3 regions of the Nonomuraea sp. B208 genome follow, and region 1 is predicted to be linked to each of the others. Evidence: riboswitches for the same ligand, from Rfam matches in the RefSeq annotation. Region 1 holds a riboswitch; each other region holds the start of a gene.
The links. Region 1 has a riboswitch for cyclic di-AMP ahead of AC27IY_RS06230 (hypothetical protein). Riboswitches for the same ligand answer to the same signal wherever they lie in the genome.
Positions count from the first base shown of each region.

Region 2: it holds a riboswitch for cyclic di-AMP, as region 1 does, so the genes downstream of both, AC27IY_RS25440 (C40 family peptidase) here and AC27IY_RS06230 (hypothetical protein) in region 1, are expected to answer to the same signal.
Region 3: it holds a riboswitch for cyclic di-AMP, as region 1 does, so the genes downstream of both, AC27IY_RS12380 (CHAP domain-containing protein) here and AC27IY_RS06230 (hypothetical protein) in region 1, are expected to answer to the same signal.

Region 1 covers NZ_BAAJOU010000010.1:137,842-147,747, reverse strand. Annotated here, with positions in the region: gene AC27IY_RS06270 (DUF4032 domain-containing protein) at 1-1,096, shown strand, start outside; gene AC27IY_RS06265 (NAD(P)-dependent oxidoreductase) at 1,115-1,720, opposite strand; gene AC27IY_RS06260 (winged helix-turn-helix transcriptional regulator) at 1,816-2,124, shown strand; gene AC27IY_RS06255 (roadblock/LC7 domain-containing protein) at 2,262-2,636, shown strand; gene AC27IY_RS06250 (hypothetical protein) at 2,640-3,476, shown strand; gene AC27IY_RS06245 (roadblock/LC7 domain-containing protein) at 3,506-3,880, shown strand; gene AC27IY_RS06240 (hypothetical protein) at 3,903-4,274, shown strand; gene AC27IY_RS06235 (alpha/beta fold hydrolase) at 4,324-5,169, opposite strand; gene AC27IY_RS06230 (hypothetical protein) at 5,220-6,041, opposite strand; cyclic di-AMP (ydaO/yuaA leader) riboswitch at 6,252-6,387, opposite strand; gene AC27IY_RS06225 (DUF5302 domain-containing protein) at 6,524-6,724, opposite strand; gene AC27IY_RS06220 (MDR family MFS transporter) at 6,773-8,233, opposite strand; gene AC27IY_RS06215 (PadR family transcriptional regulator) at 8,290-8,790, shown strand; gene AC27IY_RS06210 (rod shape-determining protein) at 8,875-9,870, shown strand.
Region 2 covers NZ_BAAJOU010000023.1:326,413-336,318, reverse strand. Annotated here, with positions in the region: gene AC27IY_RS25450 (hypothetical protein) at 1-390, opposite strand, end outside; gene AC27IY_RS25445 (RNA-guided endonuclease InsQ/TnpB family protein) at 650-1,882, opposite strand; gene AC27IY_RS25440 (C40 family peptidase) at 2,173-2,709, opposite strand; cyclic di-AMP (ydaO/yuaA leader) riboswitch at 2,783-2,948, opposite strand; gene AC27IY_RS25435 (C40 family peptidase) at 3,267-4,193, opposite strand; gene AC27IY_RS25430 (NYN domain-containing protein) at 4,334-5,656, opposite strand; gene AC27IY_RS25425 (phosphotransferase family protein) at 5,801-6,862, shown strand; gene AC27IY_RS25420 (response regulator) at 6,881-7,528, opposite strand; gene AC27IY_RS25415 (sensor histidine kinase) at 7,525-8,799, opposite strand; gene AC27IY_RS25410 (hypothetical protein) at 8,911-9,144, shown strand; gene AC27IY_RS25405 (PH domain-containing protein) at 9,141-9,632, shown strand; gene AC27IY_RS25400 (PH domain-containing protein) at 9,677-9,906, shown strand, end outside.
Region 3 covers NZ_BAAJOU010000014.1:367,112-377,017, forward strand. Annotated here, with positions in the region: gene AC27IY_RS12340 (LLM class flavin-dependent oxidoreductase) at 1-1,011, opposite strand, end outside; gene AC27IY_RS12345 (ABC transporter ATP-binding protein) at 1,017-1,859, opposite strand; gene AC27IY_RS12350 (taurine ABC transporter substrate-binding protein) at 1,843-2,883, opposite strand; gene AC27IY_RS12355 (ABC transporter permease) at 2,905-3,684, opposite strand; gene AC27IY_RS12360 (YeiH family protein) at 3,778-4,872, opposite strand; gene AC27IY_RS12365 (hypothetical protein) at 4,872-5,000, opposite strand; gene AC27IY_RS12370 (iron-containing redox enzyme family protein) at 5,097-6,209, opposite strand; gene AC27IY_RS12375 (LLM class F420-dependent oxidoreductase) at 6,227-7,096, shown strand; cyclic di-AMP (ydaO/yuaA leader) riboswitch at 7,295-7,436, shown strand; gene AC27IY_RS12380 (CHAP domain-containing protein) at 7,451-8,128, shown strand; gene AC27IY_RS12385 (TetR/AcrR family transcriptional regulator) at 8,134-8,706, opposite strand; gene AC27IY_RS12390 (FBP domain-containing protein) at 8,775-9,281, shown strand; gene AC27IY_RS12395 (GlxA family transcriptional regulator) at 9,287-9,906, opposite strand, start outside.

The DNA.
Region 1 (9,906 bases):
CTCCCGGCACATCGTGCGCTTCGCCCGGCTCGGCGGCAAGGTGTACGCGATCAAGGAGATCAGCGAGCGCTACGCCAGGCGGGAGTACCAGCTCCTCTGGGACCTGGCCAGGCTCGACGCGCCGTCGGTCGAGCCGGTCGCGTACGTCACCGGCAGGGACGACGGCCTGGACGCCGCGCTGATCACCCGGCACCTGCAGTTCTCGCTGCCCTACCGCGCGGTCATGTCCGGCACCCTGCGCCCCGACACGCTCACCCGCCTGCTGGACGCCCTGGCCGTGCTGCTGGTGCGGCTGCACCTCAACGGCTTCTACTGGGGCGACTGCTCGCTGTCCAACACGCTCTTCCGGCGGGACGCGGGGGCGTTCGCGGCCTATCTGGTGGACGCCGAGACCGGCGAGCTGCACCCGATGATCAGCGAGGGCCAGCGGCTGGCCGACATCGACACGGCCCACACCAACATCTTCGGCGAGATGCTGGACCTGGAGGCCGGCGGGCTGCTGCACCCGTCGATCGACCCCATGGAGACCGCCGAGGACATCGTGGCCCGCTACCACCGCCTCTGGGCCGAGCTCAACGACAGCGAGATCATCGAGGAGCTGGACTGGCACCGCGTGGAGCAGCGCATCCGGCGGCTCAACCTGCTCGGCTTCGACGTGGCCGAGATGATGGTGCGGCGCAAGGTCGGCACTGGCCGGCTCATCGTCCGGCCGAAGGTCGTGGACGCGGGGCACCACCAGCGGCGGCTGCTCAGGCTGACCGGCCTCGACGTCGAGGAGAACCAGGCCAGGCGGCTGCTCAACGACCTCGACGGCTTCCGGGTGGCGAAGGGTCTGCGGCACGAGGACGAGGCCATCGTGGCGCACCGGTGGCTGGCGGAGGTGTTCAACCCGACGGTGGACGCGATCCCGGCCGGGCTGCGCGGGAAGCTGGAGCCCGCGCAGATCTTCCACGAGATCCTCGACCACCGCTGGTATCTGTCCGAGCAGGCGGGCGCCGACGTCGGGCTCGCCACGGCGGCGAAGTCGTACGTGGACAACGTGCTCGTGCACAAGCCCGACGAGAAGGCGCTGCTCCCGGACGAACCGGACGAGTGACCTAGTAGGCGAGTTGACCTAGTAAGCGACGGTGATGCGGGTGCGCGGGTGTGCCCCGCGCTCCAGCTCATCGGCGACGGCGACCGCGTAGTCCTCGGCCGTGATGAAGCTGCGGCCGTCGGCGTCGGCGAGCAGGTCCTCGCGGCCGATCCGGTAGACGCCGGTGCGCTCGCCGGGCGCGATCTCGGCGGCCGGCGAGATGTAGGTCCAGTCGAGGTCGTCCACCTCGCGGAAGAGGCCGAGGGCCTTCCGCCCGGCCAGCGCCTCCTTTTTGTAGATGTCCGGGAAGCCGGGCGTGTCGACCAGGTCGTCGCCCGAGGGCGTCTTGAGGCTGCCCGCGCCGCCGACGGCGATCAGCCGCCGCGTGCCGGCCTCGCGCGCGCCGTCGATGACGGCTCGGTTGGCCTCCAGGAACGGGCCCTCCGGGTCGCTGCCGTCGCGCGGCGGCGAGATGGCGAGCACGATCGCGTCGTGCCCCTTGGCCAGGGTGGCGGTGTCGCGGACGTCGCCCTTGACCGGGCCTCCCGAGCGGCTGACGCCGGTGACCTCGTGCCCACGTCCGGTCAGCTCGGCCACGATGCGCTGCCCGATCATGCCGGTCGCGCCAAAGACAAGGATCTTCATGAGGCAACAGTATCTGTTGGATACTGGTTACTTCATCGTGCTATAAGTACCTTGTGGATACCGGTGACGTATTCGACCCCCAATGCCCGACCCGCGTGGTCCTGGACCGTATCGGCGACAAATGGTCGATGCTGGTGCTGCTCAGCCTCCGCGACGGGCCGATGCGCTTCACCCAATTGCGCACCAGGATCGGCGGCGTCACGCCGAAGGTGCTCACCCAGACCCTGCGCGCGATGGAGCAGGACGGGCTGCTGACGCGGGAGGTGTTCGCCGAGGTCCCGCCGCGGGTGGAGTACACGCTGACGGGGCTCGGGCGCTCGCTGCACGGGCCGCTGTCGGTGGTGGCCGAATGGGCCGAGCAGAACGTCGCGGAAATCCTCCGCTGCCGCGAGAAATTCTCGTAAATCGCATATTTATCTGCACTGGTGTTGTTTTTCTCCGCCATCGCCGTACAAAACATTAACTCCAGCGACTGATCACGCTTCGCGGCGGTTCCGTACCTCTACGCTGTCTCCGTCCCACCGATGGCGAGGGAGGTACCGTGCTCGGGATCGACACCTGCCTGGCGGAGGTCATGGCCATACCAGGCGCGCTGGACGCCATGCTGGTCGACCACACCAGCGGCATGGCCGTGGCCTTCAGCCAGGCGTCCGGCGTCGAGGCCGACCGCTCCGCCGCCGCGCTCACCGAGGCGCTGCGCGCCACCTCCGACGGGCTGGCCCGCACCCGTCCCGGTGACGTCGTACGCATCGACGACATGATGGTCACCACGGACAAAGGCCACCATCTGCTCCGGCTGATGGAGACCGTCTTCGAGGGGCCGCTCGTCATCTACGTACGCCTCGACCTGGAGCGGGCCAACCTCGCCCTGGCCAGGCACCGCCTCCAGTCCATCGCCGGCCGTCTGACGACGTGAGCCATGACCAAGCTGGACTCCCTCCTCGCCGGGCTCGCCCGAGAGCGCTCGACGGGCGCGCTGCGGGTCGGCCGGAGCGGCACCGTCTTCCTGTCGGACGGGCGGGTGACGTACATGGAGTGCGCCCAGACCCCGAGCCTCGAACGGCTGCTCACCGCCAGGGGACGGATGTCGGAGGCGGCCCTGCGGGGCGCGCAGTCCGACGGCGGCTGCGACCGGCTGCTGCGCGAGGGCTCGATCACGCAGGGAGAGCTCCAGTACGCCGTGCTCGGCGTGGTGCTCGACGCGGCCTTCTTCCTGCTGCCGATGAGCGGGACGCGGCCGAAGTTCCGCCCCGGCGAGGAGCACTGGCTGGGCGGGCAGTGGTTCTTCGACGTGGCGGGGCTGGTGCGCGAGTGCGCCAGGCGGCGGGCCCAGCTCGCGGGGATCTGGCCCTCCGCCGACGTGGACACCAGCCCGGTGCGCCCGGCCACCGCCCTGGCCGGGCACGGGGTGACGCTCGACCGGGTCCAGTGGGAGGTGCTCGTCCGGGCCGACCGGAGGGCGACCCCGCTGGAGCTGGCCAAGCAGATCGGGCGGTCGGGCTACTCGGTGCTGCTGGCGGTGCGCCGGCTGGCCGCCGCCGGCCTGCTGTGCCCGCCGGATCCGCCCGGCCGGGACCCGGACCCGCCTTCCGTGGAGGACGAGCGGACGCTGCCCAGGCGGGCCCGCGGCGAGCTGCCGCGCCCGCCCCACCATCCGGAGGCCCCGCGGCTGCCCGCCGGGCCGCCCGTCACGGGGGACCCGACCGATATAGCGCTGCTGTTGCGGCTGAAGAAAGCGCTAGAGGAGCTGTCGTGAGGTTTCCCTCACTCAGGAGGAGGCCACGGGTGGAACCGACGCACGAGGTCCTGGAGGAGATGAGGCTCCTGCGCGAGCGCACGCCGGACGTGCGCGGGAGCGTCGCATGCACCGTGGACGGCCTGCAGGTGGCCTGCGACCTGCCCGAGGAGATCGGCGAGCAGGCGGCGGCCCTCGCGGCGGCCCTGCTCGCCATGAGCAGGCGCATGCTGATCATGACGCAGCACGGCGCCTTCGAGGAGACGCTGATCTCCGGCACCGCCGGCTTCGTGGCCTTCTACGCGGCCGGCCCCACCGTCGTCCTCACAGTCCTGGCCGGACCCGGCACGAACGTCGGGCTCCTGCGGCTGGAGGGCAGGAAGACGGCCGCCGCCGTGGCGGCCGTCGCAGCACACAAGCAGTGAACCCGGCAGAGAAGGAGGAGTCATGGCGGGCATGGACGTCTCTCTCAAGGAGATGATGACCATCGACGGCGCGGTCGGAGCGGCGGTCGTCGACTACGGCAGCGGCATGGCGCTGGGCACCCTCGGCGGATCGAAGGACCTGGACCTCCAGGTCGCCGCCGCGGGGAACACCGAGGTCGTCAAGGCCAAGCTGCGCACGATGGACTCGCTGGGCCTCAAGGACAGCATCGAGGACATCCTCATCACCCTGGGGGGCCAGTACCACATCATCCGCCCCATCACCGGACGCGGCGGCAAGGGGTTGTTCCTCTACCTCGCCCTCGACCGCGCCCGGGCCAACCTCGCGATGTCCCGGCACCAGCTCCGGGGCATCGAGGAGAAGCTGGAGGTCTGACCACCGGCGCGGCCCGCGCCCATGAGGGGGGGCGCGGGCCGCGGCGCGTTCAGGCGGTGGTGAGCTTGGTGATCTCGGCCACGAGGTCGGGCCAGAGCGGGCGGGGCAGGTCGTGCCCCATGCCCGGGTACGTCACCAGGCGGGCGCCCGGGATGGCCGCCGCGGTGGCCTGGCCGCCCGCCAGGGGGACGAGCTGGTCGGCCTCGCCGTGCACCACCAGGGTGGGCACGTCCAGCCGGCCGAGCGCCTCGACGCGGCTGCCCGAGGCCATGATGGCGGCGAGCTGCCGGCCGGTGCCCGCCGGGTCGAAGCAGCGGTCGTAGGCCAGGCCGGCGAGGGTGGTGACGCGCTCGTGGTCCAGCTCGTAGCCGGGTGAGCCGATCACCGACCAGGTCCGTACGGCCTGCTCCAGCACGCCGTCACGGTCGGCGGGGGGCCGGGCCATGAGGATCGCGGAGGCCTCCGCGGTCGGCGGCGCGACCTCCGGACCGGGGGTGGACATGATCGAGGTGAGGGTCAGCACGCGCTCCGGGTGGCGGATGGCCAGCGTCTGGGCGATCATCCCGCCCATCGAGGCGCCCACGATGTGGGCCTGTGGCCAGCCGAGGGCGTCCATGAGGCCGGCGGTGTCGTCGGCCATGTCGTCCAGCAGGTACGGCGGAGCCGTCCCCGGACCGGGCACGCCCGCCTCGTCGAAGTGCGTGGAGAGCCCCGCGTCGCGGTTGTCGAACCGGACGACGTGGTGTCCCTGCTCGGCCAGGAGCTCGCAGAGCCCTTCGTCCCAATGGATGAGCTGGGCGCCGAGACCCATGATGAGGAGCAGCGGGCGGCCTCCGGGGGCGCCGAAGCTCTCGTAGGCGATGTCGATGCCGTTGGCGGTTACGCGGGTCGTCACCGGGCCAGAATCTCATTCTGGTCCGGTGACGTAAAGCGTCAGGGCCGAGGTCAGCCCTTGATCAGGCGCCGGAGCCGAGTGCCCGCCACCACCACGGCCCCGCCGCCCAGGGCCAGGACGAACCACAGCACGGCGCCTCTCACGCCGGTGCTCACCTGCTCGGACTCGGCCGCGGGGGCGGGCACGGTCCTTCCGGCGGCGAGCTCGACGGCCGCGCCGCCGGAGGAAGCGCCGGCCTGGTCCTGCGTCTTGGCCTGGGGTGCGACCGCCGTCTTCTCCACGGTCTTCGCCGGCTGCGCGGTCTGCGTCGTCTTCGGCTTCTCGGCGACCTTCGGGGGCTCGGCCGGGTTGTTGTCGCGGCGCGACCAGGCGCCGGTGGAGAAGGGCACCGGGTAGTTCTTCTTGCCGACGCCGGGGCCCCACTTGGTGATGACGTAGTCGACCTTGATGTGGCCCTGGCCGCCGTTGCCGTCCACGTACAGCGTGGAGGGGTTGAACCTGCCGCCGGTCAGCTCGGCGAACGTCTTGGCGTCCAGGTCGAGCATGATGCCCGAGTTGGAGGGCACGCCGGGGCCGCGGTCGCCCACGAAGAAGGGCATCTTCTTGCCCTTGTACATCACGTAGCCCTCGGTCAGCAGGGGCCAGCTCGGGCTGGCGGCCAGGCCCTTCTGCATGGGCTTGCCGCTGGCCGGCAGGCCCGTGTCCCCGGCCCGGCCGGAGGCGTCGTCCCAGAAGTAGGAGGCCGTGGTCGAGCCCTTGAGCAGGATCTTCTCGTCGGTGTCGGCGTGGGCGGGGGTGGATACGGCGGTGAGCACGCCGAACGAGCAGGCGGCGAGCACGGCGCAGGAACGCAGGCCAAAGCGGGGAGACATGAAGCAGTGAGTCCTTTGCGAGGGGACAGGGACACGCGCTCAGGGGAGAAGGGCGCAGCCAGGGGTGAGCACCTGACGGGGGAGGCTGCGCGGAGCGCGGAAAAGAGCCTGGGGTGAAGGGCCGCTCAGCCGGCGGCCGGCACTACGCTCTCGGGAATCTCGACCGGTGGGGAGCCGGCGTCCGGGGGTGTGACGCGGTACGACATGCGGGGGTCCTCTCCATCACGCCTACCGGGTTAGCTGACGGGTTCGGACGAGGAGATGCCCTACCGGCGTGCTGCCGGATTCACCCCAACGAAGTGGGTCCCCGGTTCCCGAGTGGTTCGGGATTCGGCTGGTTGAATGGCAAGACTAAACCACGCATGCCGGGACGAACGCAAACGAATCGTCATGAATCGGACAAAAGATCTACCTGGCCGCGCGCAAAGAAAAGAGGGACGCGGAATAACCGCGCCCCTCTGGACCTGCCGGAACTGTCTGACTCAGCCGCCGCTCTTGCGCCTGAAGGATCGCTTGTTCGCGGCCGGGCCGTGCGTGCCGTGGATCTTCGACGGATCGCCGCCCCTGCCACCCGCGCCGCCGGCCGCCTGCTGGCCGCGCTTGCGCTCAAGCGCCTCGCGGAACTTGCGCTTCATCTCGTCCTCGGGAGTTTCGCTGACTTCCGGCTCCGGTGATTCCGCCATTGAGGACCTCCATGGTGTTGGGACACCCCCAGCTTCGCACGGGGTCCCTTACGACGCGAAACCGGCGTCAATCTTGGTCTGCGGTACGGCCGGCAACTCCAGCCGCCGGCCCGGCATGGCCGCCAGCGCCACCAGGGCGATCACCGCCCCGGCGACGCCGATCGACGGCACGGCGACGGCCGCGGCGGAGGCGTGCGCGGCGGCGAGGCCCTGCGCCGGAGCCTCCGCCGTGACCGTGGAGGTGTAGAGCGCGCCGCCCACGGCCAGCGCCACGGAGCCGCCGATCTGGCGGAAGAAGGTGAGGTTGGCCGAGGCGGTGCCGAGGTACGCGGGCGGCAGCGCCTGCTGGACGGCCACGGTCAGTCCCGACAGCATCGGCCCCATGCCCAGCCCGATGAGCAGCATCCACCCGGCGAGCGCCAGGCCGCCGGTGTCCAGGGCGAGGTTGACGCAGAGCAGGGTGCCGGCCGCGAGCAGGAACGGCGAAGCCAGCAGCCAGGGCTTGTAGACCCTGGTACGGGACATCAGCAGGCCCATGACGCCGCTGCCCACGACCATGGCCAGCGTCATGGGGTAGATCCGCAGGCCCGACTCGGTGGCGCCGGCGCCCAGCGCCTCCTGGAAGTAGCGCGGCAGGAAGACGACCCCGGCGTACAGGCAGAACGCGGTGACGAAGGAGGTGACGTTGACCAGCGTGTACGTCCGGTTGCCGAACAGGTGCATCGGCATCATCGGGTTGGCCGCCCGCCGCTCCACCGCCACGAACGCCGCGAGCCCGGCCAGCGCCAGCAGGATCGGCCCCGCCACGGGCGCGTCGGTCCAGGTGTGGCCGTCGAGCCCTTTCTCCGTCAGCCCCACGAGCAGGGCGGTGATGGCCACGGTGAAGACGGCGATGCCCGCGTAGTCGGGACGCCCGCCGCCGCCGGTGCCCGGCCGCCAGGGCAGGCGCAGCGCCACGATGGCGATCACCACCGCGCCGAGCGGCACGTTCACGTAGAAACCCCAGCGCCAGCTCGCCTGGTCGGTGAACACCCCGCCGAGGAACGGCCCCGCCAGGTACGCCAGCGCCATCACGCCGCCGAGCGCCCCCTGGGTGCGCGCGCCGCGCGGGCTGCCGGGCGGGAACATCTCCAGCACCAGGGCGAGCGACAACGGCACCAGCGCGCCCGCGCCGAGCCCCTGGAGCGCGCGGAAGGCGATGAGCTGCGTCATGTCCTGGGCCAGTCCGCACAGGGCCGAGCCCGCCACGAACACCACCATCCCGACCAGCAGCAAGGGCTTCCTGCCGTGCTGGTCGGACAGCCTGCCGTAGAGCGGCACCGTGACCGTCGAGGTCAGCAGGTAGGCCGTCACCACCCACGTGTAGAGCTCGCCGCCGCCCAGCTCGCCGACGATGCGCGGCAGCGCCGTGCCGACGATCGTCTGGTCGAGCATCGCGAGGAACATGCCGCCGAGCGCGGCGACGAGGACGAGCGCGCCGCCGTCCCGCGTCTTCATGTCATCATTCACATGTGAAGACTGATATGTAAGCTCTTACATGTCAAGTCTTCGATAGGCTGACGGCCATGTCCCTGCGGATGGCGCTCCTGGGGCTGCTCTCGGTGAAAGGCCCGGCGAGCGGCTACGACCTGGCGAAGAAGTTCGAGATCTCGCTCAACCACGTCTGGCAGGCCGGGCACACGCAGATCTATCCGGAGCTCGTGAAGATGGCGGCCGACGGGCTGGTCGACGCCGGCTCCGAGGGCGCGAGGGGGCGCAAGACGTACACGATCACCCCCGAAGGGACGCGGCGGCTCCACGAGTGGATGATCGAGCACGCGGCGGTGGGCGTGACGCGGAGCGAGGTCGCGCTCCAGGCGTTCATGCTGCCGCTGCTCGGCCGGGACGACGCGATCGCGGTGATGGAGCGGATCCGGGCCGGGTTCCAGAGGCGGCTGGCGATGCTGGAGGGCCAGTCCCCTACCTCGTTCGGCGTGTACGCGCTGAGGCTGGGGCTGGCGCAGGCGCGGGTCAGCCTCCAGTGGGCCGACGAGGTCCTGGCGGAGCTCAGGGACTCGGCCGGGTAAAAGGACAACGTTCTGCTCGTGGTGTTGCGTTGATGGTCCGCCGGAAACAAATCCCGACATGGTGGACATATCGCCTGGACAGCCATGAGCATCCTGGGGCTGGACCTGGCAGTGGATCTGGGGGCCGCGCGCACCCGGATCTACGTCAAGCGCAAGGGCATCGTCCTGGACGAGCCCTCCGCCGTCGTCCGCGACGCCAGGACAGGCAAGATCGTGGAGTACGGCGCGGAGGCCGACACCGCGAGCGGCCACGAGACCTGCTGGCCCGTCAGCGCCGGCCTGCCGGCCGACGGCGAGCTGACCCGGCGGCTGATCAGGCACTTCCTGCGCAAGGTGCACCGGCGGCCCTTCGCGATCCGTCCACGCCTGGTCATGGCGCTGCCGGAGGGCGCCACGTCCATCGACAGGGCGGCCCTCCGGGACGTGGCCTACGACGCCGAGGCCCGCGGGCTCCTGCTCGTCCCGCACGGGCTCGCGGCGGCGCTGGGCGCGGGCGTCCAGGTGCGGGACGGCACCGGGCGGATGGTCATCGACATCGGGCGGGACGTGGCCCGCGTGGCCGTCCTGTCCCACGGCGCGGTGGTGGCCTCGGCGACGGTGCCCTTCGGGGGCCGGGCCATGAACCTCGCCATCGTCCGCATGGTCGAGCGCGAGCACGGGCTGCTGCTCGACGAGGCCGAGGCGGAGGAGGCCAAACGCCGGGCCGGCACCGACTGGAAGCCGTTGCAGCGGCACGTGACGGTCGAGGGGCGGGACGCCGAGACCGGCCAGGAGCGGGCCGTGTCGCTGCCCGTGCAGCTCATCTACGAGGCGACCCGGCAGCCGGTCGAGGCTATCGTGCGGGCCGCCGTCGGGACCGTCGAGGGATGCCCTCCCGAGCTGGTGGCCGACCTCGGGGAGCGCGGCGCGGTGCTGGTGGGGGGCGGCGCGCTGCTGCGCGGCCTGGGCCGGCGGCTGCGCGCGGCGCTGTACATGCCGGTGCGGCGGGCGGAGCGGCCCCTGTACTCGGTGGCGCTCGGGCTCGGCCGGTGCGTGGAGGACCAGCACCTGGTGAGCCGGCTCAAGTCGATCATCCACTGATCCCGTGCGGCCTGCCGGAGGCGCGGGGCCTCCGGT
Region 2 (9,906 bases), on a different contig from region 1:
TTCGGCGGCGGCCGTCCGTACGGGCAGTCCCGAGTCGCGGTAGCCGACGTAGTCGGCGAAACCCTCGTACAGCCAGATGGGGAGGCGGTCGGTGCCGGCGGCGACGTGGGTGAGCTCGTGCGCCAGGACGACGTCCCTGCCGGTGGGGTTGAGGCGGGCGAAGACCTCGGGGACGACGAGCACCCGGTCGCCGTCGGCGAGCGCGGCGAGGCCCTCGATCGGGCCGGTCCCGGCCAGGCGGGCCGCCTCGGCGGCGGAGGCGGGGACGACGACGAGCGGGCGTACGGGCTCGCCGAGGACCGTTCCGACGCGGAGCGCGGCCGTGTCGGCCAGCCGCGCCAGCTCGGCCAGCGACACGGACGAGGCGGACGTGGCCGGGGCGATGATCACGGACCGTGTCCCACGGACGGTGACGGACTCCCCTGGCCACAGGGCACGCGCGCCCGCGAGCGGCGCGGGAGCGTCCGCGATCGGGACGAGGGCGAGAGCGACGAGGAGCGGCGCCAGGAGGAGAGCCGCCGGGGCGGCTCGTCGGCGTCGGCTCACCTGGTCGGACACGATGCTCGATGTTGACGCGCTCCCCGGCGTGATCGCCGAGGATTCAGCCTGTGCCGCCTGGTGTCACGCGGCACTTCTGTGGCTTCCTGTTTCATCGACCGTGCCCCCTCGCTCGCCCCGGATGGGCGGGCGAGAGGGTCTCACCGGTCTCCGCAGGCGTTTTCCGTCTCCGCTTCCCGCCCATCTCAGGCACGGGTTTCCGTCCAGCGGCGACGATCCGACGTCCTTCGGCACGGATGTTGATCTCGGCATTGACATCCCGGTCGTGGGTAACCCCGCAAGGGCAGGTCCACTTCCGTACGGCCAGCGGCATCTGCCCGGCCAACGCTCTGCAGGCCGAACAGAGCTTGGAGGAGGGGAAGAACCTGCCGACCTTCACGAACGTCCGGCCGTACAGCTTCGCCTTGTACTCCACCATACCGATGAACGATGCCCAGCCCGCATCGTGCACGCTCTTGGCCAGCCTGGTGCGTGCCAGTCCCTTGACCGCCAGATCCTCCACATAGATCGCTTGGTTTTCGCGGATCAGCTTCGTGGACAACTGGTGGTGGAACTCGCGGCGCGCGTCGGCGACCTCGGCATGCCGGCGGGCGATCTTCACCCGGGCCTTGGCCCGGTTCTTGCTGCCTTTCTCCTTGCGTGACAGGGCAATTTGCGCCCGCTTGAGGTTCTTCTCCGCTCGGCGCAGGAACCGCGGGCTGTCGATCTTCCGTCCGCCCGACAGCACCGCGAAATGCGTCAGGCCCAGGTCGATCCCGGTCTCGGCTTCGATCGCGGGCAAAGGAGTCTGGGCGGCCTCGACCACGAAAGAAGCGAAATGCCTCCCGGCGGCATCCCTGACCACGGTGACAGAAGAGGGCTCGGACGGCAGGCTGCGTGACCAGCACACCGCCACATCACCGATCTTCGGCAGCCGCAGCTTGCCGGCCGGGGTGATAGCGAAACGCGCGTTGCGGGTGAAGCGGATCGCCTGCCGGTTGTCCTTGCGCGACCGGAAACGCGGCGGCCCCAGCGCGGGCCCCTTGCGCGTTCCGGACCTGGAGGCGAAGAAGTTCCGGAACGCCGCACAGGCGTCGGACAGCGCCTGCTGAAGCACCACCGCAGACACCTCGCCAAACCAGGAGCGCTGCGGTGTCCGTTTCGCCTGGGTGATCACCAGGCGGGACAGTTCCGCGTCGGTGACGAACGGCAAGCCCTGCTGGTGGACGTGATTGCGCAGCGCGACCGCGTCGTTGAACACCACCCGGGCGCACCCGAACGCCCGCGCGAGCGCAAGGCGCTGGCCGGGGGTCGGGTCGATCCGAAAGGAGTACCGCAGCTGCACTGGGTAATCCTACGGTTGGGTCATGGGCGAGTGCAGCGATATCAGGTCCGGCGGGCATTCCGTCTTCGTGCTGCACCCGCATCTGTTCTTCGTGACGAAGATCCGGCATCCGGTGGCCACCGGCAAGCGCCTGGCCCCGGCTGCAAGAGAGCGAGCTGGTCGGCTTCACCTCCGGGCCGAAGGCCGGAGGTGAAGCCGACGGTTCCGGTAGCCGGGCCGGACGGGTGCCCGGGGTGGGAAAAGGCGACAGCCCCGCCCGATCCCGTACGGGGATCGGGGCGGGGCTGTGGTCACATACCGGGACGGACCGCGCCGACGAACGACGATTTACGCCATCCGCTCAGCTTGTCGATACGTACCCGTTCGCCGGTCCTGGGCGAGTGGATCATCTTGCCCTTGCCGACGTACATGCCTACGTGGCCGAGCCCGTTGAAGAACATCAGGTCGCCTGGCTTGAGCTTTTTCCAGGAGACCTTCGTCCGGGTGCGGGCGAACTGGCTGCTCGCCACGCGCGGGAGCCTGATTCCGGCCTTCTTCCAGGCGTACTGGACGAGTCCGGAGCAGTCGAACGAGCCGGGGCCGGTGCCGCCGTAGCGGTACGGGTCCCCGATCTGGTTCTTGGCCACGGCGACGGCCCGGTGAGCCTTCGCCTGCTGCCGAGCGACCTTGCGCGCCTTGGCCGACCTGGCGGTCTTGACGGCCTTGGCGGACTTCGACGACTTCGTGCTGGTCTGCACCGAGGTCGTGGAGGTCGTGGCCGCGTCGCTCGTGGTCGCCGCCTGAGCCGCCGGGGCGTGGAGGACCACACCTCCGGCCGTCACGGTCATGGTGAGCGCCGCGCCACTCAGGGCAAGACGGGACAGACGGGGGTTATGCGGGGAGGTAGACAGGATTTCTCCTTGAGACTTCCACGAACGCCTACCGGGTTAGCTGACGGATTCGGGCCTGGAAGTAGCCCTACGGCGCGTGCGAACAGCGCCGATTCACCCCTGATCCCCTAGGGAGGGGGATCGGTGGTTCCCCGGCTCCGTGCCTCCTGGCTGCACGGATTCGGCAGGTCGCCGCCCCGTCGAGGTTTTTCTCATGGGGATGTACGGGAGGCGACCGGCGGATTCTGCGGGCGACATGGCGTGTCACCGCGACGCCAGAAGCTACGCCGACACGTCACGAATCGGCAAAGCGGACGACGGCTTGTCAAGATCAGACAAGGGGTCGAGTCAGGATCGAAACTCCTGCTCGGCGACCGGGCTCCGTTACCGGAATGTGACCATACTCACACTTCTCAGGACAGGGTCCAGTAAGGGGCGATTTGTCACTTTCGTCACAGTTTTCACTGCGATAACAGGGCACCGCGTCGCCGGCGCGGGAGGACGTACGGACGGCCTCAGGGACGGATGGCGCCCACGAGCCGCCGCCCGTAGGCCGACAGCTTGACGACCTTCACGACGTCGCCTGTCTGCGGCGCGTGAACGATCTGCCCGTTGCCCGCGTAGATACTGACGTGCCCCAGTCCTTCGCTGAAGATGAGGTCCCCGGGCTGCAGCGCGTCCAGGCTCACCCGGCGGTTCGCCCCCCAGGCCCACTGCTGCCACGTCGTACGCGGCAGCGAGACCCCCGCGGCCCGCCAGGCCGCCTGCGTCAGGCCGGAGCAGTCGTAGCCGCCCGGGCCCGTCCCGCCGAACACGTACGGCTTGCCGATCTGCGCGTAGGCGAAGCGCAGCACCGAGGCCGCGTTGCCCGACGCGGAGCCGGTGTACTTCATGCCGGTGCTGTTGGGGTTGCCTGGGTTGTAGGCGTTCAGCTTCTCCAGCAGCTTCTTCTGCTGGGCGATCAGCTTGAGGATCTCCGCGCGTTCCTTCTGGACCCCGTCGCGCTCCTTGTCGGCCGCCTCCAGGGCCTTCTCCGCCTTGTCCCGCTCGGTCTTGAGCCCGCGGTTCTCCCGGTCGAAGGCGCTCAGCTTCTCGGCCCGTTCCTTGGAGATCTGGCCGGTCAGCGCGAGGCGGGCGAGGAAGTCGTCGGGGTTGTCGGCGCCGAGGAAGCCCGGCAGGGACGTGACGTCGCCGCCGAGCTGGTAGCTGTCGACGGCCATGCTGATCACCTGGGCGCGCAGGTCGGCGACGGTGGCCAGCTTGCGCTTGTAGCTGTTGTCGAGGTCCGTGTAGCTGGACTTCGCCTTCTTGTACCGCTCCGTGGCCGTGTTGTAGCGGTCGACGACCTTGTCCGCCTTGTCGTTGAGCTTCTCCAGCTTGGCCTTGGCCTGAGCGAGCGTGGGTTTGGGATCGGCGATCGCGGCCCCGGTGGGAGTAAGCACCAGTCCGAACGCGATCCCCGCGGCCACCGGTACCCGGCCAAACCTCACTGCGTCGCCTCCCAGGGTAAACATCTGGGGCGAATAGTACAGAAGTGGCGGGTGAGGTCTCACCTCAATGGGTAAAACCTTAAATTCGTAATCTAGGCGCGACCAAGCCGGCGCAACAGCAGAGCAGACGGAACCGGTCTGGCTCCCATCCGCCGCACCGATTCGGCCACCTCGCGGTCGGAGGACACGACGGCGATGGCCCGCCCCGGCGGCTCGACCCGGACGAGCTGCCGGATGAGGTCGTCGGCGATCTCCCCGGGGTCGCTGAAGAGCACCCGCACCCCGCGCGGCGCGACGACCTGCACGGGGGCGTTGAGCTCGGCCCCGTCGAAGACGACGGTCACCTCGACCCTGGTCTGCGCGGCCAGCCCGCCGAGGTTGGTCATGAGCCGGTTGCGCTGGTCGGCCAGGGTGAGCGTGCCGTAGCCGGTCTTGGTGACGTTGTAGCCGTCGATGATGAGGTGGATCTGCGGGATCGCGAGGAGCTGGTCGAGCAGCTGCGGGTCGTCGTCGGCCAGCGCTCGCGCGGGCACGCCGCGCACGCCCGGCCGCTCGCCGGGGTGGGCCGCGACCGAGTCGGCGGGCCGGCTGATGGTGGCCGGCAGGCCGAGCTCCCTGCGCAGCCCGGCCGAGGCGTCCTGCAGGGCGTCGAGCAGCACCCGGATGCGGGCGTCCTCCAGGCTGCGGCCCTCGCGGGCGGCCCGGCGCGAGGCTTCGAGCTGCTTCTCGACGTCGGCCAGCCGCTCGCGCAGCCGCCGCAGCTCGGACTCGCCCGCGCTGCCCGCGGCCACGGCGGCGGTGCGGGCCTCCTCGGCCACGCGCTCCATCTCCTCGGTCCTGGCGAGCGCGGCCTTGGCCCGCTCGCGGGCGTCGTGGAGCTTGCGCCGCAGGTCGGAGTTCTCGGCGCGGGCGGCCTTGAGCTGCTCGCGCAGCCGGTCGGACTCCTCCTTGGCGGCGCTCTTCTGCGCGGCGAGCTGCTCGCGCAGCCGGGAGACCACCTCCTCGCGCTCGGAGCCCTCGGCCGCCGCGGCGGACTGCTGGAGATCGCTCCGGGCGAGCTCGATCATCTCCTCCCAGCCGGGGGGCCGGGTGAGGTAGGCGGCCGCGGCCACCAGCACGGGGTCGGCCGCGGGCGGGATCTGGCCGTCGGCCAGCGAGGCGACCAGCTCGGGCCAGCCCGCGGCCACCGACTCGGCGACCAGCTCGCGGAACTTCTTGTCGTTCTCCAGCTGCGCGGCGATGGGCGCGCTGCCCAGTTTGGCCCTCTTGCGCGCCTCGAACTTGGCGATCCCGCGCAGCGGCGGCGGGATGGAGACAGCGGGCAGTGTCCCGAGAACGGTGGCCGCCAGGTCCACGACGTTGAGCCGTACCTGCTCGGGGAGCGGGCGAGACAAGCCTTCACCCGCTGAACTCATCCCACTTGTCCCTTCGTGACATGCCCTTTCAGACAAGGGTACGGCTGCCGCGTACCTGACCGTAACGGCCGCCTGTGTATGGACGAGCGCTTGGTCGGGGGTGTACGACAGGTGAACGGCAGGTGTGCACCCGGGAGGCCGACCGTGACGGAGCAGATGCGTACTTCCACCCGTGACCTCCACGAACTCCGTGAGCAGGTGACCGCGTGGCTGCGCGGCAAGGTCGGCAAGGACGCCTCCGTGTCGGAGCTGGAGCGCCCCACCGACAACGGCATGTCGAGCGAGACCCTGTTCTTCACCGCGACCTGGGAGGGGCGGCGTACCCGCTGCGTGGCACGGCTGGCACCTGCGGGGGAAGCGGTTCCGGTCTTTCCCGACTACGATCTGCGGTCGCAGTTCGAGATCATGCGTTTGGCCAGGGAAAAAGCTGGGATTCCAGCGCCCAGGACGCTCTGGTTCGAGCCGGACCCCGCGCCGCTCGGCTCCCCGTTCTTCGTCATGGAGCGGGCCGAGGGGCTGGTGCCGCCGGACGTGCTGCCGTACACGTTCGGCGGCTGGCTGTGCGAGGCCGCCCCCGAGGACCAGCGCCGGCTGCAGGAGGCCAGCGTGGGCGTCGTGGCCGCGCTGCACCGGACCCCGTTCACCCCGGACGAGCTGGCCCTTTTCGGACCATCGGGCCTGCGCGCGCACGTGGACGCCCAGTACGCCTACTACCGGTGGGCGCACGGCAGACGTCCCATCCCGCTGCTGGAACGGGCCTTCGCCTGGCTGGAGGCGCACTGGCCGGAACAGCCCGGCCCGGACGTGCTGCTCTGGGGCGACGCCCGCATCGGCAACCTGATGTTCAGGGACTTCGTGCCGGTCGCGGTGCTCGACTGGGAGATGGCCGCGGTGGGGCCGCGCGAGCTGGACCTCTCCTGGATGATCTTCCTGCACCGCTTCTTCCAGGACCTCACCGTCGCCATGGGCCTGCCCGGCATGCCGGCCTTCATGCGCACCGAGGACGTCTGCCGCACCTACCGCGAACTGACCGGCCACGAGCCGCGCGACATGGGTTTCTACGAGATGTACGCGGCCCTGCGCCACGGCATCATCATGGCCAGGATCTGGCAGCGCAGGGTCCACTTCGGCGAGCAGCCCGATCCGGACGACCCCGACGACCTCGTCCTGCACCGGGCGACGATCGAACAACTCCTCACCACCTGACCCGGCCCGCCGGCCGGGTCAGGCCGCCGCGTCGTAGACCAGCAGCGCCACCTGGACCCGGTTGTTGAGTGCCAGCTTGGTGAGGATGCGCGAGACGTGCGCCTTGACCGTGGGCACGCTCATGTACAGCTCGCTCGCGATCTCGGCGTTGGAACGGCCCTGCCCCACGGCCATCGCCACCTCCCGTTCGCGCTCGCTGAGCCGGGCGAGCAGCCGACGGGCCCGCGCGGTGCGCTCCCCCGCGCCGCCGTCGGAGACGTGCGTGATGAGCTGCCGCGTCACGGCGGGCGACAGGATCGGCTCGCCCGCCGCGACCTTCCTGATCGCCTGCACCAGGTCGGCGGGGGCGATGTCCTTGAGCAGGAACCCGGCCGCCCCCGCCCGCAGCGCCCGCAGCACCTGCGCGTCGGCGTGGAACGTGGTCAGCACCACCACCTCGGGCGGCGCAGCCGTCGCCCGCAGCGCCTCGGTGGCGGTGAGGCCGTCCACGGCCGGCATGCGGATGTCCATGAGCACCACGTCCGGCCGGTGCTCGGCGACCAGCGGCGGCACCTCCGCCCCGTCCGCGGCCTCGCCCACGATGGCGATGTCACCGGCACCGCCCAGGATCATCGACAGGCCGGCACGCACCATCGCGTCGTCGTCGACCACGAGCACCTTGATCAATGCCTCTCCCCCGCCACTTGCCCGGCCGCCCCCGCCACCTGCTCCACCGTCTCCCCCGCCGCCTCTTCTGGCCATGGCAGCCGGACGCGCACCACGAACTCCCCCTCCGGCGTCGGGCCGTGCTCCAACCGGCCGCCGGCCAGCTCCGCCCGTTCGGCCAGCCCGATGAGCCCTGCCCGTGCGCCCGGGATGCGAGGGAGATGGCGGGCGCCGAGCGGGTTGCGGACCTCCGCCGACAGCTCCGAGCCCGGGGCACCGGCAACGGTCACGGTGACCGGCTGCCCGGCGGCGTGCTTGCGCGCGTTGGTGAGCGCCTCCTGCACGATGCGGTAGACGTTGCGGCCCAGCCCGTCCGGCGCGTCGCCCGCCCGCTGCTCCAGCCGTACGTCCATGCCGGCCTGGCGGCACTCCTCGACCAGCGACGGCAGGTCGGCGAGCGTGGGCTGCGGCCGGTCGGGCACCTGGTCGTCGCCGCCCTCGGACCGGGGATGGCGCAGCACGCCGATCACCTGGCGCAGGTCCTGCAGGGCGAGGTGGGCGTTGGTCCGGATCGCCCCGGCCGCACGGGCGATGTCTGCGGCGGGCGCGTCCGGCCGGAACTCCAGCGCGCCGGCGTGCAGGCTGAGCATCGAGATGCGGTGGGCGAGCACGTCGTGCATCTCCCTGGCGATGCGCTCGCGTTCGAGCCGTTTGGCCTCCTCGGCGGCGCTCGCGGCGCGCTGGCGCAGCGACCAGATGAGCTGGCGCCTGGCCCGTACGACGATGCCCCAGGCGCAGACGGTCAGCAGCAGGGCCGACAGCAGGACGCCCCACTCCAGCGGCTCCATGTCGTCCTGCGGCCTGATCCACATGTACGGCGGGATCGTCAGGAGGTGGAGCAGCATGATCGGCCCGGAGACCTTGAACGGCCGGTGCACCGCCACGGTGAACAGCGCCACCAGCCCCGCGCCGCCGGCCAGCTCCAGGAAGGTCGAGAGCACCAGCATGACCAGCGCGAGCGCCACCGGCCAGCGGCGGCGCAGCCACACCGACACGCACGAGAGCGCGCCCACGATCTGCTCGGTGAGCAGGAGCGGCTCCGGCTCGTCCTGCACCTCGGACAGGGCGAGCAGCGTGATGCCACAGGCGACCAGGAAGATCGCGATGTCCACGATCCAGTCGCGGGTGGAGCGGCGCACCGGTCGGCCCTCGTTGCCGTCGCCGAGCAGCACCGAGGGCAGCACCCATCGGTACTCGGGCACCGGCCCGTCCTCCACGCGCACGTCGCTCACGTTCATCGAGGTTAGGCCCTGCCGAGGTCGCGCCGATAGCGACCAAAGTCGATACCGTGCGAGACCTGCGGACGATGCGGGCCGGGCGGCCGGCGGGCGAGCCTTGGTCCCGTGAGAACGGTGCTGACGGTGCTCGGCTGGCTGCTGCTCCTCCAGGGCGTGGCCGGCCTGGGCAACTCGCTGCTCGGCCTGTGGCCGTGGACCGAGCGGCTGCTCGTGGCCAACCATCTGGGGTTCCTGCGGGGGCACGAGGTGTTCGCGGCCATCGTGATCGGCGTGCTCGGCTTCGTGCTGCTCGCCGTCGCGGACACGGTGTCACGTACGCAGGAGGAGGAGGGCAGGTGACAGGGACGTCGATACGCCCGCCGCGCAACCGGGCCGATCCGCGAGCGGTCGCGTGGTGGACGGTGCAGTGGCTGATCCTCATGGTGCCGGTGGCCGCGGCGGCGGGCTGGGCCTACTGGACGTTCACCGACCGGCCGGTGTGGCTGGGGCTCGTCGTGGCGGCGTTCGGGGCGGGCTGCCTGGCGCTGGCGGTCGCCGCGCCACGGGCGTACTACCGGGTCGAGCGGTGGGAGGTCACCGACGACGCCGTCTACACGCGCAAGGGATGGCTGACGCACACCTGGCAGGTGGCGCCCATGTCACGCATCCAGCGGATCGACACCGCGCGGGGGCCGGTGCAGCGGTTGTTCGGGCTGGCTGACGTGACGGTGACCACGGCCTCGTCGGCGGGCGCGATCACCATCGCGGCTCTCGACCACCAGCTCGCCGCCGACCTGGCCGAACGCCTGACCGCCCGCACCCAGGCCACTCCCGGAGACGCGACATGACCGCCCCGGACCAGCCCAGGGGACAACTGCCCCCAGAGCACTCCGTGTACGAAACCAAAGCCGGCCACGCTGCGAACGACGCCCAGGCGCCCACGGCGACTGGAGGCCCGGCCGCCGAGGCCGGGTGGCAGTTCTCTGACGGGCGGTCGGCGGAGGAAGGCGGCTGGCGGGCGCTGGCCGGGCGGTCGGTCGTGGCGTCGGCGGTGAAGTCGCTGGCGCTTGTGGCGCCCGCCGTGATCGGGCTGGTGCGCCTGTTCACCGGCGCCGGGTGGCC
Region 3 (9,906 bases), on a different contig from region 1:
CCAGCCCGACAGCACGAACTCCGACACCCCCGCCTCGGCGTACTCCCCCAGCAGCGCGGCGACCTCGGCGTAGGAGCCGACCAGCGCCGTGCCCGCCCCCTCACGCACCAGCCCCACCCCGGCCCACAGCCCGGGATGGATCTCCAGGTCGCGGGTGGAGCCCGCGTGCAGGTCCACCATCCGGCGCTGCCCGACGGAGTCGTAGCGGGCGAAGCGGCGCTGGGCCGCCTCGACGCGGGCCGGGTCCATGCCGGCGAGCAGCCGGTCGGCCACTGCCCACGCCTCGGCGGCGGTGTCACGGGCGATGACGTGCACGCGCAGCCCGTAGCGGAGCTCGCGGCCGAGCGGCCCGGCCAGCGCCCGCAGCCGGGCGATCCGCTCGGCGACGGCGTGCGGCGGCTCGCCCCACGTGAGCACGACGTCGGCGTGCCGGGCGGCGACCTGCTCGGCCGCCGGCGAGGCGCCGCCGAAGTAGAGCGTGGGGGCCGGGTCGAGCGGCCGGGCCAGCCCGCCGCGCTCGACCCGGTAGTGCTCGCCGTGGTGGTCGAAGGGCGTGCCCGCCCATGAGCGGCGCAGCACGTGCAGGAACTCGCCGGTCCTCGCGTACCGGGCGTCGTGGTCGAGGAAGTCGCCGTAGGCGCGCTGCTCGACGGGGTCGCCACCGGTGACGACGTTGAGCAGCAGCCGCCCGCCGGAGATCTCCTGGAACGACTGCGCCTGCTGGGCGAGCAGCGTCGGCAGGGCGTACCCGGTGCGGAAGGCGACGAGCAGCTTCAGCCGTCCGGTGTGCTGGGCGAGCGCGGCGCAGACGATCCACGGGTCGGGGCAGCCCGCCCCGACGGGGGTGAGCGCGGCCTCGAACCCGGCCTGCTCGGCGGCCCGGCCCACCTGCGTCAGGTACGCGAGGCTCGCCGCCCGGTCGGCGGGGCGGAAGGCGTCGGTCGTGGTGATGGCCGAGCGGACGTCGTGGCCGTCGCCCGTCGTCGGCAGGAACCAGTGGAAACGGAGCATCCGGGCTACCTCGCCTGTTTGATGTCGTCGGTGTCATCATCGGCCGCGGCCCGGCGCACGGCCAGCGCCACGCTCTCGCGCACCGCCGGGAAGTCCGGGTGGGTGTGCGGGTCGGGCGCGTGGGGAAGGGCCGAGCGCTGGTCGAGCAGGACGCGGCCGGGCCGCCTGCTCATCACGATCAGGCGGGTGCCCAGGTAGACGGCCTCGTCCACGCTGTGCGTGACGAACAGCACGGTCGTGCCGGTGGCCTGCCAGAGCCGGCGCAGCTCCTCCTGGAGGCGTTCCCTGGTGAGCGCGTCCAGCGCGGCGAACGGCTCGTCCATGAGCAGGATCGCCGGGCCGGGGGCGAGCGCGCGGGCGATGGCGGCCCGCTGCTGCATGCCGCCCGACAGCTCGTACGGCCGCCGCTCCGCCACGTCGCCGAGCCCGACGAGCTCCAGCAGCCCGGCCGCCCGCGCCCGCCGCTCCGGCCCCGGCACGCCCGCCGTCCGCAGCCCGAACTCGACGTTGCGCCGCACGTTCAGCCAGGGGAACAGGCGCGGCTGCTGGAACACCACGCCCCGGTCGGGACCAGGACCGGTCACCGGCGCGCCGCCCACCTCGATCCGCCCGGCGGTCGGGGCCGCGAACCCGGCGACCAGCCGCAGCAGCGTGCTCTTGCCGCAGCCGGACGGCCCGACGACGGCCACGAACTCGCCCGCGTCGAACCCGGCCGTGATGTCGCGCAGCGCCTCGACGGGCTGGGCCCGCGACCAGCGGGAGCGCGGGCGGTAGGTGAGCGAGACGCCGTCGAGCCGCACGCCGGCCGCGGTGCGCGACCCGCCGGTCAGCTCATCCGCTGAACGCATCGCGCAGGTCCTTCGTGGCCAGGCCCTTCTGGAAGACCGTGAGCTCGGGCACCGACGGCAGCTTGTTCTGCGCCTTGAGGAACGTGGCCGCGTCGCGCAGGTTCTCGGCGAGCTTGCCCGGCGCGTCCGGCGTGCCGAGGTAGTCGGGCCCGGCCTGCTCCTTGCCGTCGAGCAGGATCAGCTCGTCGAGCTGCGCGGCGGCCTCGTCCGGGGCGAGGTTGAGCTGGCGGCCGACCGCGGCGGCCGCGGCCTGCTTGTCGGAGCGCACCAGTTTGACGGCCCGGTCCTGCTGGCGCAGCCAGGTCCGCAGGGTCTCGGGGTAGGAGGTCGCGAACGGGGTGCGCACCACGGCGAGGTCGGCGGTCAGCTTGCCTTCCGCGGCCAGCTCCTTGCTGGTCACCAGCGTCTTCCCGGTCTTGCGGAGCTCGCCGAGCACCGGCGTCCAGACGTAGGCGGCGTCGATGTCGCCGCGCGTCCATGCGGCCTGGATGTCCGGCGGCTCCAGGTCGACGACGGTGACGTCGGACTCGGCGAGCCCGGCCCGCTGGAGCGCGGCGAGCAGGCTGTAGTGGGCGGTGGAGGCGAACGGGGTGGCGATCTTCTTGCCCTTCAGTCCGTCGACGGAGGTCGCCTCGCGGGCGACCAGCGCCTCGTTCTCGCCGATGACGTCGAAGATCCACGGCACCTGGTACGGGATGTTCAGCGGCGCGGACAGCCCGCGGGTGACCGGGCTGCTGCCGGCCAGGCCGATGTCGATGCTCCCCGCCACCATCGCGGTGTTGACGTCGCCGCCGGAGTCGAACTTGATCCAGGTCACCTTGGTGCCCGGCAGCTCGTTCTCCAGCCAGCGCTGGTCCTTGACGATGAGGTCGCCGTTCGGGATGAGCTGGTAGCCGATGCGCAGCTCCTTGGGGCTGCCGTCGGCGTTGACGGCGGCGTTGACAGCAGGGCTCGCGCCGGTGCCGGTCGAGCAGGCGGCCAGGCAGAGGGCGAGCGCCAGGGCGGGGACGAGGCGGAGTTTCACGGGCTGGTGCCTCCGGGGGTTTCAGGCCTTGCCGCGCCAGGGCACGAGCAGGCGCTCGGTGGATTGCAGGAGCGTGTCGATGAGCAGCCCGGAGGCGCCGATGACGAGCAGGCCGAGCACGACGACGTCGGTCTGGTTGTAGCGCTGCGCGTCGCGGATCATGCCGCCGATGCCGGGGACGCCGTTGACGGTCTCGGCGGCCACGACCGTGGTGTAGGCGACCCCGACGGCCACCCGGACGCCGGTGATCACCTCGGGGAGCGCGCTGGGGAGCACCACCCGGTACGGGAGCTGCCGGCGGCGGGCGCCGAGCGAGCGGGCCGCGTACAGGTAGTCGGCGTGCACGCCGCGTACGGCGTCGGCGGTGGCCACGGCCACGGGCGGCAGCGCGGCCACGAACAGCAGCGCGACCTTCGGCGGCTCGTCGATGCCGAGCCAGATGATGAGCAGGCTGAAGTAGGCCAGCGGCGGCAGCGTCCGCACGAACGTGATGAGCGGGTTGAGCAGCGCCCGCACCGTGGGCACGAGCCCGACGACCAGGCCGAGCGCGACGCCGCCCGCGATGCCGTAGAGGCTGCCGAGCGCGATCCTGCGGAGGCTCGCCAGCAGGTGCTCCGACAGCAGGTGGCCGCCGTAGCCGCGCTGCCCGTCGTGGGTGGAGGAGGTGAGCAGGAACTGCTGCCACACCGAGCCGGGCGACGGCACGAACACCTCCGGCCAGAGGTGGGCGGCCGCGACCGCCCACCAGATCGCCCCGAGCAGGATCACGCTCGCGACCCGGAGCCCGACGCCACGGAACACCGGCTCAACCCCTATTCCCTATAAGCGACTGGTTTAGTGGGGAATACGGTAGAGGATCCGGCCCGTGCCGCGCAAGCTGCGGCTTCACCGCCTTCAGGACACGGCGAACCCCGAGAACAGCGCCAGGGCGAGCGCCAGCGCGACCACCACGTTGACCACGGTCGCCGCCGCGAACACCGCGACCGGCCGCCAGCCCGCCTCCCGCAGCGAGGCGACCCGGAACTCCAGGCCGATGCTCACGAAGGCGAGGATGAGGAACCAGGTCCGCAGGTCGTTCGCCACCCCGATCACCTCCTTGCCGTGGGCGGCGGTGACCGTGGTGAGGTACCAGGTGGCCAGCACGGAGGCGGCCACGAAGCCGAGCACGAACTTCGGGAAGCGCCGCCACAGCTCCCCCGCGCCGGGCCGGGGCGCGTCCGGCCGCCGGTCCACGCGGAAGGCGAACCAGGCCGTCAGCGCCACCACGACGACGCCGATGAGCGCGTTCTGGGTGACCTTGACGATGGTGGCGATGGCCAGCGCGTCCTCGCCGGCGAGCGCGCCCGCGGCGGTCACCGCGGCGGTGGTGTCGATGTTGCCGCCGATCCACGCGCCCGCGACCTCCGGGCTCAGCCCGAGCAGGGTGGCCAGCGCGGGCAGGACGAAGATCGACGGCAGCGCGAAGGCGATCACCAGGCTGGCGCTGTAGGCGAGCTGCTCCCGCTTGGCCTGCACGGCTCCGGCCGCCGCGATGGCGGCGCTGACCCCGCAGATCGACACGGCGGACGACAGCAGCGCCCGCAGCCGGTCGTCCAGCCCCAGCCTGCCGCCCAGCCACCAGGTGAACAGGAACACCGTGCTGATCAGCACCAGGGCCTGCACGATCGCCGGCCCGGCCGCGGTCACGATCACCTTGAGGTTGATCGACGCGCCGAGCAGCACGAGCCCGGTCTTGATGAAGAACTCGGTGCGGAACCCGCCCGACAGCCGCTCCCGCAGCCCGGCCGCGGTGAGCACCGCGTTGCCGAGCAGGCCGAGGACGATCGCGTACACGGGGAACTCGACGGCCTTGGCCAGGCCCGAGCCGGCGAACCAGGACGGGACGTTCTGCTCCAGGAAGCGGGTGGCGGCCCCGAGCAGCAGGACGGCGAGCACGCCGAGCGCGCTCCACTGCCACGTGCGGGTCGTGACGGCGGTCCCGGCGGTCATCACGGCACCAGGCCGGGCGGGATGACGCCGGCGAGGACGAGGACGAGCAGCGCCAGGCCGAGGAGGGTCGCCGCCCAGTCCTCGTTGAACGCGGTACGGCTCTCAGGAGGTTCTTCTCGGGTGCTCATGGGGGTGCCCCTCTCCGGCGGTCGGCCGATTTCAGGACACCACGGAGGACTAAACCCGTCAAGACCTACTGATTTAGTAGGTAAATCTTGGGGGTCTCAGGCCGCGACCGTCTCGTCCTCCAGCGAGGTCGCGCCCTGCTCCCAGCGGCCCAGCACGTGCTCCGCCCACAGCCGCTCGACGGCCAGGGCGCACGCCGCGCCGTACAGGATGTCGCCGGTCAGCGACGGCTCCTGCGTCGCCAGGCCGGTGCACAGGTCGTGCGCGGCGATCTGCTCGTGCACGGCGTCGGCCTGGACGTGCTCGTCGTAGAAGCGGGTGGCCTCGGCGTCCCCGCCGAGCCTGCGCAGGGCCGTGGCGTAGCGGCGGTTGGGCAGCGACGAGGTCATCTCCAGGGCGGCGAGGTGCCCGGCCAGCGCGCCGCGCAGCCGGCGGTGCAGCCCGAACAGCGACATGACGTTGGAGACGGCCAGCGTGATGCCCGGCACCCGGCCCAGGTAGGCGCCGTAGGAGGCGTCCAGGCCCAGGGCTGTCATGGTGGTGCGGAACAGCTCGGCGTGCATGCGCTCGGCCCTGCCGCCGCCGTACTCGTCGGACTGGACCTCCACCAGCGCGGCCTTGGGCCGGCCGTGCAGGCGCGGGATGCCCCAGGTGTGCGGGTCGGCCTCCTTCAGGTGGTAGATCGAGCGGTGGACGACGAACTCGCGGAACCGGTCGAGGTCGGCCTCGCGCTGGAGGTACGCCGCCAGGCCCGGCCCCTGCTGCTCGTCGTGGGCGACCAGTTCCTTGAGCGCGCGGCGTACCTGCTGGGGCGGCACCGGCTCAGGACGCGGCACGGCGTCCGCGAGCGCGGCCTCCAGGCGGCGTTCGAGCTCGCGCCGGAAGCCCAGGAGCGACGGCTGCCACTCCCAGCGGTCGTCCACCCCGACGAAGCCTCGGTAGTGCAGCTCGTAGCAGGCGAACAGGGCGAGCTGCAGGTCGCCGTCCGCCAGGGCCGTGGCGCAGGGGCCGGGGGTCGCCGGCGGCGGGTCCAGGTCGGCGGGCGGCCCGGCGAGGCGTTCGAAGAGCTCGGCGGTGAGGGGGCCGCGGGCGGCGGGCAGGTGCATCCGGCTCCGCTGCCCGGGGCCCTCACGTCCAAACCGGGCGCGCCGGGCAGCGCGGCGGTCGCGGGCCGGGCACGGCGGGACCGCGATGATGGGAGGGAAGATCACGATGACAGGAGCCACACATGCAGATCGGTGTCGTCTTCCCGCAGTCCGAGATCGGCGCGGACCCGGGCGCCGTACGCGCCTACGGCCGGCGCGTCGAGGAGCTGGGCTTTCGCCACGTGCTCGCCTACGACCACGTCGTGGGCGCCGACCCGGCCGTGCACCAGGGCTGGAGCGGCCCCTATGACGTGCACACCACCTTCCACGAGCCGATGGTGATGTTCGGCTACCTGGCCGCGCTGACGTCGCTGGAGCTGGTCACCGGCATCATCATCCTGCCGCAGCGGCAGACGGTGCTGGCCGCCAAGCAGGCCGCCGAGGTCGACCTGCTGACCGGCGGACGCTTCCGCATGGGCGTGGGGCTGGGCTGGAACCACGTCGAGTACGAAGCGCTCGGCGCGGACTTCGGCACCCGCGGCAAGCGGATCGAGGAGCAGGTCGCGCTGATGCGCAAACTCTGGTGCGAGCAGACGGTCACCTTCGAGGGCGAGCACCACCGGGTGAGCGCCGCCGGGCTCGCGCCGCTGCCGGTGCAGCGGCCGATCCCGGTCTGGTTCGGCGCGCAGTCGCCCCCGGCCTACCGGCGGGCGGGGCGGCTGGCCGACGGCTGGTTCCCCCAGATGTCCCCGGGGCCGGAGCTCGACCAGGCCAAGGCCATGGTCGAGGAGGCCGCCACGCAGGCCGGCCGCGACCCGTCCGGGCTCGGCATGGAGGGCCGGGCGGGGTGGACGGGCGACGCCGAGGCGCTGGCGGACCTCGCCGGGCGCTGGCGGGAGGCGGGCGCGACGCACCTCTCGATCAACACGATGGGGGCGGGCCTCGGCCCGGTCGAGGGACACCTGGAAGCCCTGGAGGAGGCCGCCGCCGCGCTCGGGCTGGGACGCGGCTGAGAGCACACCCGCGCGTTACCTTCGCCGCCCCTCATGGGGATTTCGTGACCGGGGAATTACGCAGGTCAGGGGGGTGTTGTACCGTCCAGTGAGCGTGGCCGCGACCTCAGCCTCAGAGCGAGTGACCACCGGGCCGCGCTCGCCCGCGTCCGCCTCGCGGACGCCATGTTCGATCCCACTCCCACCGCGGGCGTCCGATGCCCGCGGCCGCTGAATCCGCCACTGGCGGAACCGGGGACCCGTTCTCGACCGGGGTGAATCGGCACGTCCGCGTGCCGTAGGGCAGCTTCCGCACGCCCGAACCCGTCAGCTAACCCGGTAAGCGGCATGGAAGCGCAAAGGAGCAAGCCCCTCATGGCCATCAGCCGTTTCATCCGTGCCCCCAAGCTGAACGCCGCCAAGCTGGCGCTGAGCGGGGCCCTCGCCGTCTCCGCCCTGGGCGCCACCGCCGCCGTGACCGCGGCCGCCGACAGCGCCCCCGCGCAGCCCGCGGCCGCCGCCGCCCAGCAGGGCGTCAGCAACCGCGACGCGCGCGTGAACGTCACCGCCCAGCAGGTCCTCGACCTCGCCCGCGCCCAGGTCGGCACGTCCGAGAACGCCGACGGCGGCGGCACCAAGTTCCAGCAGTGGTACGCCGACTCGGCCCGCGCCGGCGAGACCGTCCAGCGCGACGGCGGCAACAGGAACGCCTACCTGGACGCCCCCTGGTGCTCGATGTTCGTCTCCTGGGTCGGCGAGCAGACCGGCGCCCGCACCCAGGTCGGCTGGGACGCCTACACCGTCGCCCACGCCAAGTGGTTCGCCGCCAACGACCGCTGGGGCACCGAGGCCAAGCCCGGCGCCGTCGTGTTCTTCTCCTGGAGCGGCAGCAAGAGCCTGAGCGCCATCAACCACGTCGGTTTCGTCGTCAAGGACAACGGCGACGGCACGATCTCCACGATCGAGGGCAACACCGGCAACGGCAAGGTCGAGGAGCGGGTCCGCCCGACCTCCCAGGTCGTCGGCTACGGCTACCCGAACTACGCCGCCTGACCCGCTCACTCCTCCGGCGGCCAGTTCCTGAGCACCGCGTCGAGGGCGTCGAGGGTCCGCGCCCAGGACACGTCCACCTCGCGCGGGGTGCGGGCGAAACCGCCCTGCGTCTCCAGGCTGACGAAACCGTGGAAGGTGCTGTGCAGCATGCGCACGGCGTCGGTCTGGGCGGGCTCGGGCAGGTCGTAGCCGCGCAGGATGGCCCTGGTCATCTCGGCGTGCCGGCGGGCGGCGCTGGCGTAGGCGGTCTCGTCGTCGAGCTCGATCTGTCCGGCGGCGTACCGGCCGGGGTGCTCCTTGGCGTAGCCGCGGTAGGCGTCGGCGAAGGCCACCAGCGCGTCCTTGCCGGCGCGGCCGGCGAGGGCGGCGGCGGCCCGCTCGGCGAGCTCGGCCAGGGCGAGGACCGCCACCCGCACCCGCAGCTCCTGGGCGTCCCTGACGTGGGAGTAGAGCGCGGCGGGCTTGACGCCGAACCGGCGGGCGAGCGCCGACACCGTCAGGTTGTGGAAGCCGAGCTCGTCGGCCAGCTCCGCCGCCGCCCGGGTCAGGCGTTCCGCGGTCAGTCCCGCTCGTGCCACGCGCCCTCCATCACTTAAAGCCTTTAAGCATTTGCATAATAGCATTAAGGAAACTAGCCTCGCCGCTCATGAGACCTCTCACCGAGCGCGAGATCCGCGCGTCCCTCATCAACTGCTCGAAGGGTGAGGCCAAGCGCGCAGGCGTGCCGAAGGACCTGCCCGACCAGCCCTGGGACGACCTCGACTTCCTCGGCTGGCGGGATCCGGGCGCGCCCGATCGCGCCTACCTGGTGGCCGAGCGCGACGGCGCCCTCGTCGGGGTGGCGCTCCGCGTGACCTCGGGCGCGGCCCGCGGCTTCACCGCGCGCAGCATGTGCTCGCTCTGCCTGACCACGCACACCAACGGCGGCGTCGCGCTCATGAGCGCCCGCCGCACCGGCGAGGCGGGCCGTCAGGGCAACTCCGTCGGCCAGTACATGTGCGCCGACCTCGCCTGCTCCCTCTACCTGCGCGGCACGAGGGAGGCCGCGGGCGGCGGCGTCATCGACGAGTCCCTCACCTTGGAGGACAAGCTCGCCCGCACCCGGACGAACCTGTACGCCTTCCTGGACAAGGTGGCCGCGAGAGCCGCATGAGCCGGTCAGACCGCGGGGCCGCGGCTCCTGAAGGAGGCACGGTAGGACTGCGGGGTGACGCCGACGACCCGCTTGAACCGCTCGCGGAACGCCGTCGCCGAGGTGAACCCGGCCTGCGCCGCGACCCGCTCGACGCCGTGGTCCGTGGTCTCCAGCAGGAGCTGGGCCCGCCGCACCCGGGCGCGCAGCAGCCACTGCAGCGGCGTGGTGCCGGTCTGCTCGCGGAAGCGGCGGCCGAAGGTGCGCTCGCTCATCCCGGCCCGCGCGGCCATGCCGGCCGGCGTCAGCTCGCCGGCGAGGTTGTCCTCGATCCAGGACAGCACCGGCTCCAGCAGTGAGCCGCGCGGCGCCGGCGGCCGGGCGTGCGTGACGAACTGCGCCTGCCCGCCCTCGCGTTCCAGCGGCGTCACCGCCAGGCGGGCCGCGTCGGCGGCGACCGCCGAGCCGAGGTCGCGCCGGATCAGGTGCAGGCACAGGTCGAGCCCCGCGGCGGCGCCCGCGGAGGTGAGGATCTGGCCGTTGTCCACGTAGAGGACGTCCGGCCGCACGTCCACCAGCGGGTACGCCTCCGCCAGCCGCGCCGCCGCGGCCCAGTGCGTGGTGGCGCTGAGCCCGTCGAGCAGCC